DNA from 2 places in the Fictibacillus sp. 23RED33 genome. Region 1 is predicted to be linked to the other one. Evidence: riboswitches for the same ligand, from Rfam matches in the RefSeq annotation. Region 1 holds a riboswitch; the other holds the start of a gene.
The links. A riboswitch is a leader RNA that binds a small molecule or an ion and turns the genes downstream of it on or off. The one in region 1 is predicted to bind thiamine pyrophosphate.
Positions count from the first base shown of each region.

Region 2: linked by a shared signal. The riboswitch ahead of thiD (bifunctional hydroxymethylpyrimidine kinase/phosphomethylpyrimidine kinase) and the one ahead of tenI (thiazole tautomerase TenI) in region 1 are both predicted to bind thiamine pyrophosphate.

Region 1 is NZ_JACZDX010000007.1:43,757-48,592, reverse strand. Features, by position in the region: gene IHV09_RS18410 (Ig-like domain-containing protein) at 1-1,409, shown strand, start outside; TPP riboswitch at 1,525-1,631, shown strand; gene tenI (thiazole tautomerase TenI) at 1,701-2,321, shown strand; gene thiO (glycine oxidase ThiO) at 2,305-3,372, shown strand; gene thiS (sulfur carrier protein ThiS) at 3,378-3,572, shown strand; gene IHV09_RS18390 (thiazole synthase) at 3,577-4,344, shown strand; gene IHV09_RS18385 (MoeB/ThiF family adenylyltransferase) at 4,341-4,836, shown strand, end outside.
Region 2 is NZ_JACZDX010000001.1:690,127-694,962, forward strand. Features, by position in the region: gene IHV09_RS03690 (YecA family protein) at 1-307, opposite strand, end outside; gene IHV09_RS03695 (DUF4349 domain-containing protein) at 502-1,413, shown strand; gene IHV09_RS03700 (IDEAL domain-containing protein) at 1,540-1,770, opposite strand; TPP riboswitch at 2,139-2,244, shown strand; gene thiD (bifunctional hydroxymethylpyrimidine kinase/phosphomethylpyrimidine kinase) at 2,328-3,152, shown strand; gene thiM (hydroxyethylthiazole kinase) at 3,139-4,041, shown strand; gene thiE (thiamine phosphate synthase) at 4,038-4,715, shown strand; gene thiW (energy coupling factor transporter S component ThiW) at 4,718-4,836, shown strand, end outside.

The sequences.
Region 1 (4,836 bases):
AACGACTTTATATAGATGGAATCTATCCAAATGAAGAGGGTTCATGGTCAGCCGATTTTGTCGTTCCATCTTATATGAAAAATTCAACGTTTAAAGTATGGAATGTATACACACAGGACAATGCAGGAAATGTTGATCATCAGTTTTATGAAGAAGAGTATCCAGTTGGATTTGATACATTTTTGGTTGTAAACGATAACGACGATGTGAATGCACCAATGATTGAAAGTGTAACATTTGAAAAAGATTCAATGGTTACTGAAGATTCCAATACAGTAAGAGTTGCGGCAAGTGACGATAACAGTGGTATCGAAAGTATTGAGATTTACATGACGAGCCCTACCGGTAAAGCAGAAACGAGCACAGCCCTTTTTCCTAACGATGAAGGCATCTTTTTAGGGGAGTTTACAATTCCGCCTTACACTGAACCAGGTGAATGGAGAGTTTCTAAAATTATCGCTAAAGACTTTGCAGGTAATGTTTTAGATAATGTGTATACAGCAGAAAACTATCCAATTACATTTGATACGTTTTCTGTAGAAAACACGGAATTTGATTTTACACCTCCAACAATTAATAAAGTGATTTTCCATACACCAGAAGTAAAAGGTAACGAAGAAGCAAAACTTACCATTTACGCTGAAGATTCTCAAACCGTACCAGCATATATAGAAGTTGAATTAGTGAGTCCAAGTGGTACTCAGATGTTAAAAGGAAGCTCTGATTATTTGGATGAAAGCGGATTGATGCACATCTCAATATCAATACCTAACGATGCTGAGTATGGAGATTGGTTTGTAAAGAATATAAAAGTTATAGATTTAGCCGGAAACGAAGCGAATTATTCATACAGTAGTGATGACTATCCATCTGAATTTGGTAAGCTTTTTGTAAACAACGATAAGATTGCTCCAAGCATCCCTTTTGTTAATGAAGTTAGCGATAATACTACTATAATAACGGGCAATGCAGAGCCGCTATCAACAATTACTGTTTTAGTAGGTGGAGAGTTGTTGGCAAAAGGCCAGGCGACAAAAGATGGTGCTTTTACCATTGAAATCCCATCACAAAAAGTAGGAACTTTATTAACAGTAAGTTCTGCTGATGCAGCGGGCAACGAGTCAAAAGTTGTAACTATTACAGTTTCAGATAAAACTGCGCCTAAAGCTCCAACCATTGTTAAAGTGACAAAGGAAATGATTGCAGGGATGGCAGAACCTCAATCAACTGTTACAGTTACCGATCAGGTAGGAAAAGTGATTGGTTCCTCTAAAGCAGATGAAAAAGGAAGCTTTGTAGTGAGATTCATCAAACAAAAAAATCATGCCGTTTTGTTTTTGAATGCAATAGATTCTGCCGAAAACAAAAGTGATAGGGTAGAGATTTATATTAAGGAAGCTAGAAAATAGATAAATACCAGTCTGAGTATTTTACTTCGACTGGTTTTTTTGTACCTTATTTTCTGCAACTGGTTGTTATGAAAGCCCTTTATCGATAGAATAGTAGTATATAAAATTAAATAATCATTACCACTAGGGGTGCCTTTGTTAAGGCTGAGATTAAAGTGAACTTTAAGACCCTTGGAACCTGATTTGGTTAGAACCAGCGTAGGGAAGTGGTGTGTGGATCAGATACTACGCTATAAATTCTTAAAACTGTGAAACCACCTCTTTGCTACATAAAGGAGGTGGTTTTTTATTGTGGAAAAACAGCTTCATGTAATTACTACGGGAAGGCAAAGTGATGAAGAGTTGGTTAAGATAGCGAAACTCATTCATCCGTACATCACGGCGCTGCATGTACGAGAAAAAACAAAGTCTGCGAAAGAACTCAGTCATCTTATCCATCTTCTGCAGAAAGCTGGAGTGCCTCCCTCTAAAATTATCGCAAATGATCGGGTGGATGTAGCGCTTTGTACAGGTATAAAAGGTGTTCAGCTGACACATCACAGTTTAGATGTGTCACAAGTGCGAAGAGCTCTGCCTGAAATGATGCTCGGCTGCTCTGTCCATTCTGTTTCAGAAGCACAGGATGCTGAACAAAACGGCGCCGACTTCATCATGTATGGTCATATTTTTAAGACTTCTTCCAAACGTGATGCGGAGCCAAGAGGGTTAGATCAGCTTCAACGTGTGGTAGATCAAATCACAATTCCGGTCATCGCGATCGGAGGCATTACACCAGAAAACGTACGGAATGTCATCGGAACAGGTGCATCTGGAATCGCCGTAATGTCAGGCATTTTAGAAGCGGAATCACCACTAAAAGCGGTGAAGCTGTACAAACAACAACTGGAGGTGTGGGATGCGCACAACGTATGATGCCATCATTATTGGAGGCGGCGTGATCGGCTGTTCCATCGCCTATGAGCTTTGTAAACGAAACAAACGTGTGCTGCTTCTTGAAAAAGAAACAATTGGGAGCAGGGCTTCAAGTGCTGCAGCTGGCATGCTCGGTGCAGAGATGGAGTTTGAGACCAATCATCCACTCTATCTGCTCGCAAAAGAAAGTCGGGACTCTTTTACCCCTTTATCACAGGAGCTTTTCGATGTTTGTGGGATAGACATTGAACTGATCCAGAAGGGGATTTATGAACTCGCGTTTACAGAGGAAGAAGCGGATGATTTAAAAAGAGAAGCGGCCAAGCGTCGAGATCAAGATGAAGAGGTTTTCTGGCTTTCAGCTGAAGAACTGATCATAAAAGAACCCGCATTATCCTCACTTGTAAAGGGAGCTCTCTATTTTGAAAAAGATGCTCAAGTGTCACCTGTTAAGCTTACTCGAGCCCTATATCAGTCCGCAAAAATTCTCGGTGCCGAGATAAAAGAGCATACCGAAGTGGTTAGGCTTCTCCAAACCAACAACAGAGTCACAGGTGTCGTAACAACGAAGGAAACGTTTCATGCTGATTCCGTCATAGTAGCTTGTGGGGTGTGGAGCTCAGATATCGAGCCTTCACTAAAAATGGTGCCTGTAAAAGGGGAATGTCTTTCCTTTAAAACACAGCGTCTACTACTCACAGGTACGGTAAAATACAAAAATTGTTACCTCGTTCCAAAGCGAGAAGATCGAATTTTTGTTGGCGCGACAAGTACATCACACGTCTTTAATGAAGAGGTTACATTTTCAGGTCTATTTGAATTGATGGAGAAGGCAAAACAAATCGTTCCTGAACTAAGTGGTGCTCATTTTGAAAAAGCATGGGGAGGCATCAGGCCCCAAACGCTATCCGGTCAACCCTATATCGGTCCTTCTCCACATAAAGAGGGGCTCATTCTTGCAACGGGGCACTATCGAAACGGCATTCTGCTTTCCGCTATAACTGGAAAAAGGATTGCTGACCATATTGAAAGCGAGGTATATCATTCGTGAAACTTATGATAAATGGAGAAGCGGTCATGGTGCCAAATTCTTTGCAGTCGATCACAGATCTGCTGAAGCACCTTAACTTACATGACCAAGTGGTGATTGCGGAAGTAAACGAAGAGATCATCAATAATCAAAAACAAAGTGAAACTCAAATAAAAGAAAACGACAAGATCGAACTTGTTCGATTTGTTGGCGGAGGTTGATTGTATGTTAAACATTGGACACTATTCCTTTTCATCTCGATTACTTTTAGGTACAGGCAAATACCCGGACTTTAAAACACAAAAAGAAGCGGTAGAAGCTTCTGGTTCTGAGATTTTGACGTTTGCAGTTCGTAGAATGAACATCTTTGAAGAAAGCCAACCAAACTTTTTAGAGATGCTTGATCTGAAAAAATACACATTGTTACCGAACACAGCAGGTGCGAAAACGGCAGCAGAAGCGGTACGCATTGCAAAACTGGCGAAAGCATCGGGATTATGTGATATGGTAAAAGTAGAAGTCATCGGATGCGACAAAACGCTGTTGCCGGATCCAGTGGAAACGCTTAAAGCCACAGAAGAGCTATTAAAAGAAGGGTTCATCGTGCTTCCTTATACGTCAGATGATGTGGTCCTCGCGAGACGATTAGAAGAGCTTGGTTCACATGCAATCATGCCTGCCGCTTCTCCAATCGGTTCCGGGCAAGGAATTATTAACCCGCTCTATTTAAAATTTATTATTGAGCAAACGAAGGTTCCGGTTATAGTTGATGCAGGGATCGGTAGTGCGAGTGACGCGATGATTGCGATGGAGCTCGGAGCAGACGGTGTGCTATTAAACACAGCCGTAGCGGGTGCGAAGGATCCTGTAAAGATGGCCCTTGCAATGAAAATGGCGGTAGAAGCTGGAAAGTTAGGGTATGAAGCGGGAAGAATCCCGAGAAAAGAAACGGCAACAGCGAGCAGTCCTTTAGAAGGGTTGAGTGTGAAGTGAATGAGCGTTATTCAAGACAGGAATTATTTAGCCCGATCGGTATAGAAGGGCAATCAAAAATTCGAACAAAAAGCGTGCTCATCGTTGGAGCAGGTGCCCTTGGAGCAGGAAGCGCTGAAGCTCTTACTCGTGCAGGGGTAAAACGGATTGTTCTTGTTGACCGCGATTACGTGGATTGGACGAACCTTCAGCGTCAGCAGCTCTATTCGGAAGAAGATGCAAGAAAACAGCTGCCAAAAGTAGTCGCTGCAAAAAACAGATTGAATCAGATTAATTCTGAAGTAGAAATTCAGGCACATGTGATGGACATGGGGATTGAGGAAGCAGAAGAACTGATCTCGGGTATCGATCTGATCATGGATGCGACCGATAATTTTGAGACGCGGTTGTTGATTAACGATTTGGCGCAGAAATATAAAGTTCCGTGGATTTATGGAGCGTGTGTTGGAAGCTACGGAATTTCTTACACGATTTTACCTGGAGATGGACCGT
Region 2 (4,836 bases), on a different contig from region 1:
CGTTCTTCACTTTCTCTACATAAAGTTGTACAGGCGTTTTATTATCCTTAATCTCTGAGCAGAAAATTTCCCAACAAACTGCAATATTTGCGTATGTTTGTTCTTGCTCTTTAGCCACAGGGTACTTTTTCACATACTTGGATGTACGTTCAGCTAAATCCTGCTGATAGTTCTCCAAGGCATATTTGATGAGTCCTTCTTGATGGAAGGATACTTCACGTGTTTGCTCTTCTTTATGTAAGCAACATTTTTTATATTTTTTTCCGCTGCCACAATAGCACGGATCATTTCTTCCTATCATTGACATGCTATTCCTCCAGTAAACCACTTACTTATCCTGTACATACTAGCATAAATCGGTTTTTTTTCAAACTACAAATCATCAGACACTATTTTATCACAAAAATGTCTCAGAAAAAATCATTCAATAGGTTGGTTTTTTTGGGAACTGAAACCTTTTTCTTCTAAAAAGCGTCTAAGCGAAAAAGGGGGTATCACGATATGTGGAAAAAATGGAAATTGTGGGTATTTGTTGCTGTACTTCTGTTGAGTGCATGCAGCAGTGAGAGCAGTTCGAAAAGTGATAAAGCTATAGATCAAGATAGTGGTGGGAAACAGTCAGAAGCCAAGGTAGAGAGTTCATCAGAAGAGGGAAGTAGGAATGGTGAATCAGATAATGATAAAGCGGAACAGCAACTAAAAAACCAAAGGAAAGTAATTTATAACGCTGATCTCATGATCGCAGTGGATAAATTGCAAAGCTCGATGGAGACTGTTCGAGAAACGGCAGAGAAGACAGGCGGATATATGGTTGAGTCTACTACTAGTATAGGTGAAAAGAATGATGAATCTGGTGTGATGGTTGTTCGTGTGCCGATGAAAAGTTTTCGTGTGTTTTTAGATGATGTTCGAAGTTTAAGTAAAGGAACACCACACGAAAATGTTACTGGAGAAGACGTTACAGAAGAATATGTTGATCTGACTTCACGGTTGAAAGCAAAGCAACAAGTTAGGGAACGTCTTGAGGCTTTTATGAAGGACGCACAGAAGACAGAAGACTTATTAAAGATATCTGGTGACCTAGCTGCCGTACAAGAAGAGATAGAACAGGTAGAAGGGCGCTTAAACTTTTTGAAAAATCAAAGTGATTACTCAACGGTTACGATACAATTTGAAGTGAAAAATTTAAAAGCGCAAGAACTTCAAACAGAAGGGTTAAATACGTGGGCAAAAACGAAGGTGCTTTTTATGGATACGGTAAACTTTTTAATGTCTGCGATTTCATTAATTGTAGTGAGTATTTTAGGATTAGCACCGATTTGGCTGATTGTAATTATTGTGGTTTATGTATGGTGGCGGAGACGAAAAACAGAACAAAAGAAAAAGCCGGAATCACCGACAACTATGTCTTAAGAGATATGTGTTAACCTGTCAGTAACTGGGACGTCAGAAACACCCTCTGCAGCACGGATGATCCGTTTGCTGAAAGGGTGTTTTGGCTTTTACGGCACCTTTTAAGTGGTGTGCCGTTTTAAAGCACTAGCTGAGAAACGCTTTGTATTCTGCGCTTAATTTCATAAAACGTTCTTTATCTTTTGTATCCAAGGCAATGTCAATTTCTCTCTCATAATACGCTTTGTAATAATTGTGAAGGGCCTCATCTAATACCATTTGGGCAATAAGGCTGAAGGCAAATGGGTCTCTTTTTTGTTGTTTGTATTGCACCATCTCATTTTGGTTCTTGTTAAAAGAAGTGTTTTTGTCTTTCATCCTGTTTCCCTCCTTAAAATTATCTCCCTATCCAATTAACCTTTTATGTTTCTAGGTTTCTACTAGTATACTGAGCAAGATGCCTAATGACAACCATTTTATTTGAAAATTCTGAAAAAATTATACATTGTATCTAAAGTGCTATGTTTTCACCACCTTTTGGGAAAAATGTTAATGATTTGTCATTTTTATTTCTGTTCGCTGCTCTTTGTTACAATTGTTTAAATTCTATTTTTTTTATGTTGTAATAGTGTGTTAGTTATTATTTCCCCGTATTTAAAGATGGTTAAACTTTTTGAAACACGTAACCTAAAAATAATTGACATTGTTGTTTATGTATGAGTAGGATTGTGTTAACTCAATAATGTCATTTTCGCTAGGGGTGCTTATTTTAAGCTGAGAGAAGGTTGTGACCTTCGACCCTTTGAACCTGATCCAGTTCATACTGGCGTAGGGAAGCGGTGTGGATAACAGTTTCCTTTATGAAATGAAATTTTAAGCCACCCGCCAATCAGCGGGTGGCTTTTTTTGCATTAGGAATTAGGAGGTAGATGAATATGGGACAACTGATAAAGGTAAGTAAAGCACTTACGATTGCAGGATCAGATAGTGGCGGTGGTGCAGGTATTCAGGCTGATCTAAAGACGTTTCAAGAGTTAGAGGTGTATGGTATGTCGGTCCTTACGGCAGTCACTGCACAGAATACGACAGGCGTTCAAGGCGTATATCCAGTTTCTATAGAAGGTTTAGAAGCTCAGTTAGTGTCTATAGGCAGTGACTTGACGCCGGATGCGATAAAGACTGGAATGCTCTTTTCAGGTGAATATATTGAGAGAACAGCTTATATGATAACTAAATTCGGATGGGAAAACGTAGTGGTCGATCCAGTTATGATCGCAAAAGGTGGGGCTACATTGTTAGGAGAAGAAGCATTACATGCTATGAAAACATGTATGCTACCGCTAGCGAAGATCGTCACACCAAACATTCCTGAAGCTGAAGCATTAACAGGTATAACGATAAACAGCAGCGAGGCTAGAGAAGAAGCGGCAAGAGTTTTGTTTGATTCGGGTGCTGATCATGTTGTAGTAAAAGGCGGACACTTTGGAAACGGTGAATTTGTTTCGGATCTGGTATTTAATGGCATAGAGATGATTGAACTTGTAGAGAAGCGGATTCAAACGAAAAATACTCACGGAACGGGTTGTACGTTTTCAGCAGCATTGGCTGCAGAGCTTGCATACGGGAAAAAGGTCGATAGTGCGATCGTGCATGCTAAGAAATATATACAGACCGCAATTGAACATGGAATCGATGTTGGTTCAGGTCATGGACCGGTCAATCATTTTGCCTATAGGAGGATTGCACATGAACAATACTAGGATACAAGAATGGAAAACGTTTGTTTCACAGATTAGAGCAGAAAAGCCACTCATTCATCATATAACGAATAATGTCACCATGAACTTTCTGGCCAATGGAGTCCTCTCAGCAGGAGGGAGTCCAATGATGGTGCATGACGCATGTGAAGTTGAAGAAGCTGTAGGGGTTGCCGATGCGTTAGTCCTGAACATTGGAACAATAGATGAAGCTTCAGCAAAATCTATGATACTCGCACTTCGTAAAGCATTTTGCGCTGAGGTTCCAGTTGTCCTTGATCCAGTAGGAGTAGGTCTATCATCATTCAGGCAAGAGCTCATAAAGAAGTTATTATTTGAATATTCAGAATTGAAAGGGGTCAGACCCCGAACAATTCTGACAATTTGCGGAAATGCTGCGGAAATGCAGTTTCTGGCTGAAGGGGCTTGGGAAGGAAAAGGTGTGGATGGTGATTTGGCGACCTCTGAAGATGATCTGATCAAGCTTGCGGGTGCTGCGGCAAAGCAAACAGGCTGTCTTATCGCCATGACTGGAAGTAAGGATGTTATTTCAGATGGTGAAAAAGCTATCGTGCTTTCTCATGGTGATCCGATGCTTTCCTATGTCACAGGTACAGGATGCTTTGCTACCTCAATGGTAGCTCTATATCAAGCCAATCTGAAAAAAGAAGTCACAAAGGAGACAGTAAACATGCCAGTCTTAGAACGAACCGCATTAGCTATATTAATGCTTACTAAAGCGGCAGAAGAAGCTGTTAAAACTGCTCAAGGACCGGGAAGCTTTCAACAAAATCTTCTTGACCAGCTTTTTCAGTTAGAGACTACCCATGAAATATTTCATGAAACAATCCACTGGCAAGATCACATGTTGAAGGAAGGGGCAAATAGATGAGAACCAAAGCTAAAACACGTTTAGAACAAGATCTATCACTTTATTTTGTAGCTGGAACGATGAACTGCAGTTCACCAGAAGATTTTTATCGTATTCTCTTGCAAGCGATCGAAGGCGGGATTACTGCCTTTCAGTTCCGGGAAAAAGGTGTGAACTGTTTAAGTGGTCAAAATCAGTTAGAAATGGCAAAACGTGCAAAGGAAGTTTGTCAAGAACATGATGTTCTTTTTATCGTGAATGACGATCTAGACTTGATGAAGGCGGTTGATGCAGATGGCCTTCATGTTGGTCAGACAGATGGAAAGCTGGATATCATACGCCGTGAAACAGAAGGTAAACTATTAGGTGTTTCGGCACATACTCTAACTGAGGCAGCGGATGCTATCAAACATGGTGCGGATTATATCGGCGCAGGTCCGATCTATCAAACGTCCACAAAACCTGATGCGAAGATTCCGGTAGGAGTTGATTTAATCAGAGAACTTCGCAGCAACCAGATAAACGTCCCACTTGTTGGGATCGGTGGAATCACACTTGAAAACGCGAGTAAGGTCATTGAAGCAGGTGCTGACGGTGTTGCAGTTATCTCAGCAATCAGTGGTGCAATAAATCCTACATCCGCTTCCGTTAATCTGCTTCATTCTATCCATCGTGCAAAAGAGAATCGTAAGTGAAGATTTCTGTCCAAAAGATTACTGTAATGGCGATGTTGGTCGCAATTGGGACAATCTGTTCTCATTTGTTTTGGATTCCTGCTGGGGTGGCAAAAGCGTTTCCCGTTCAGCACGCGATCAA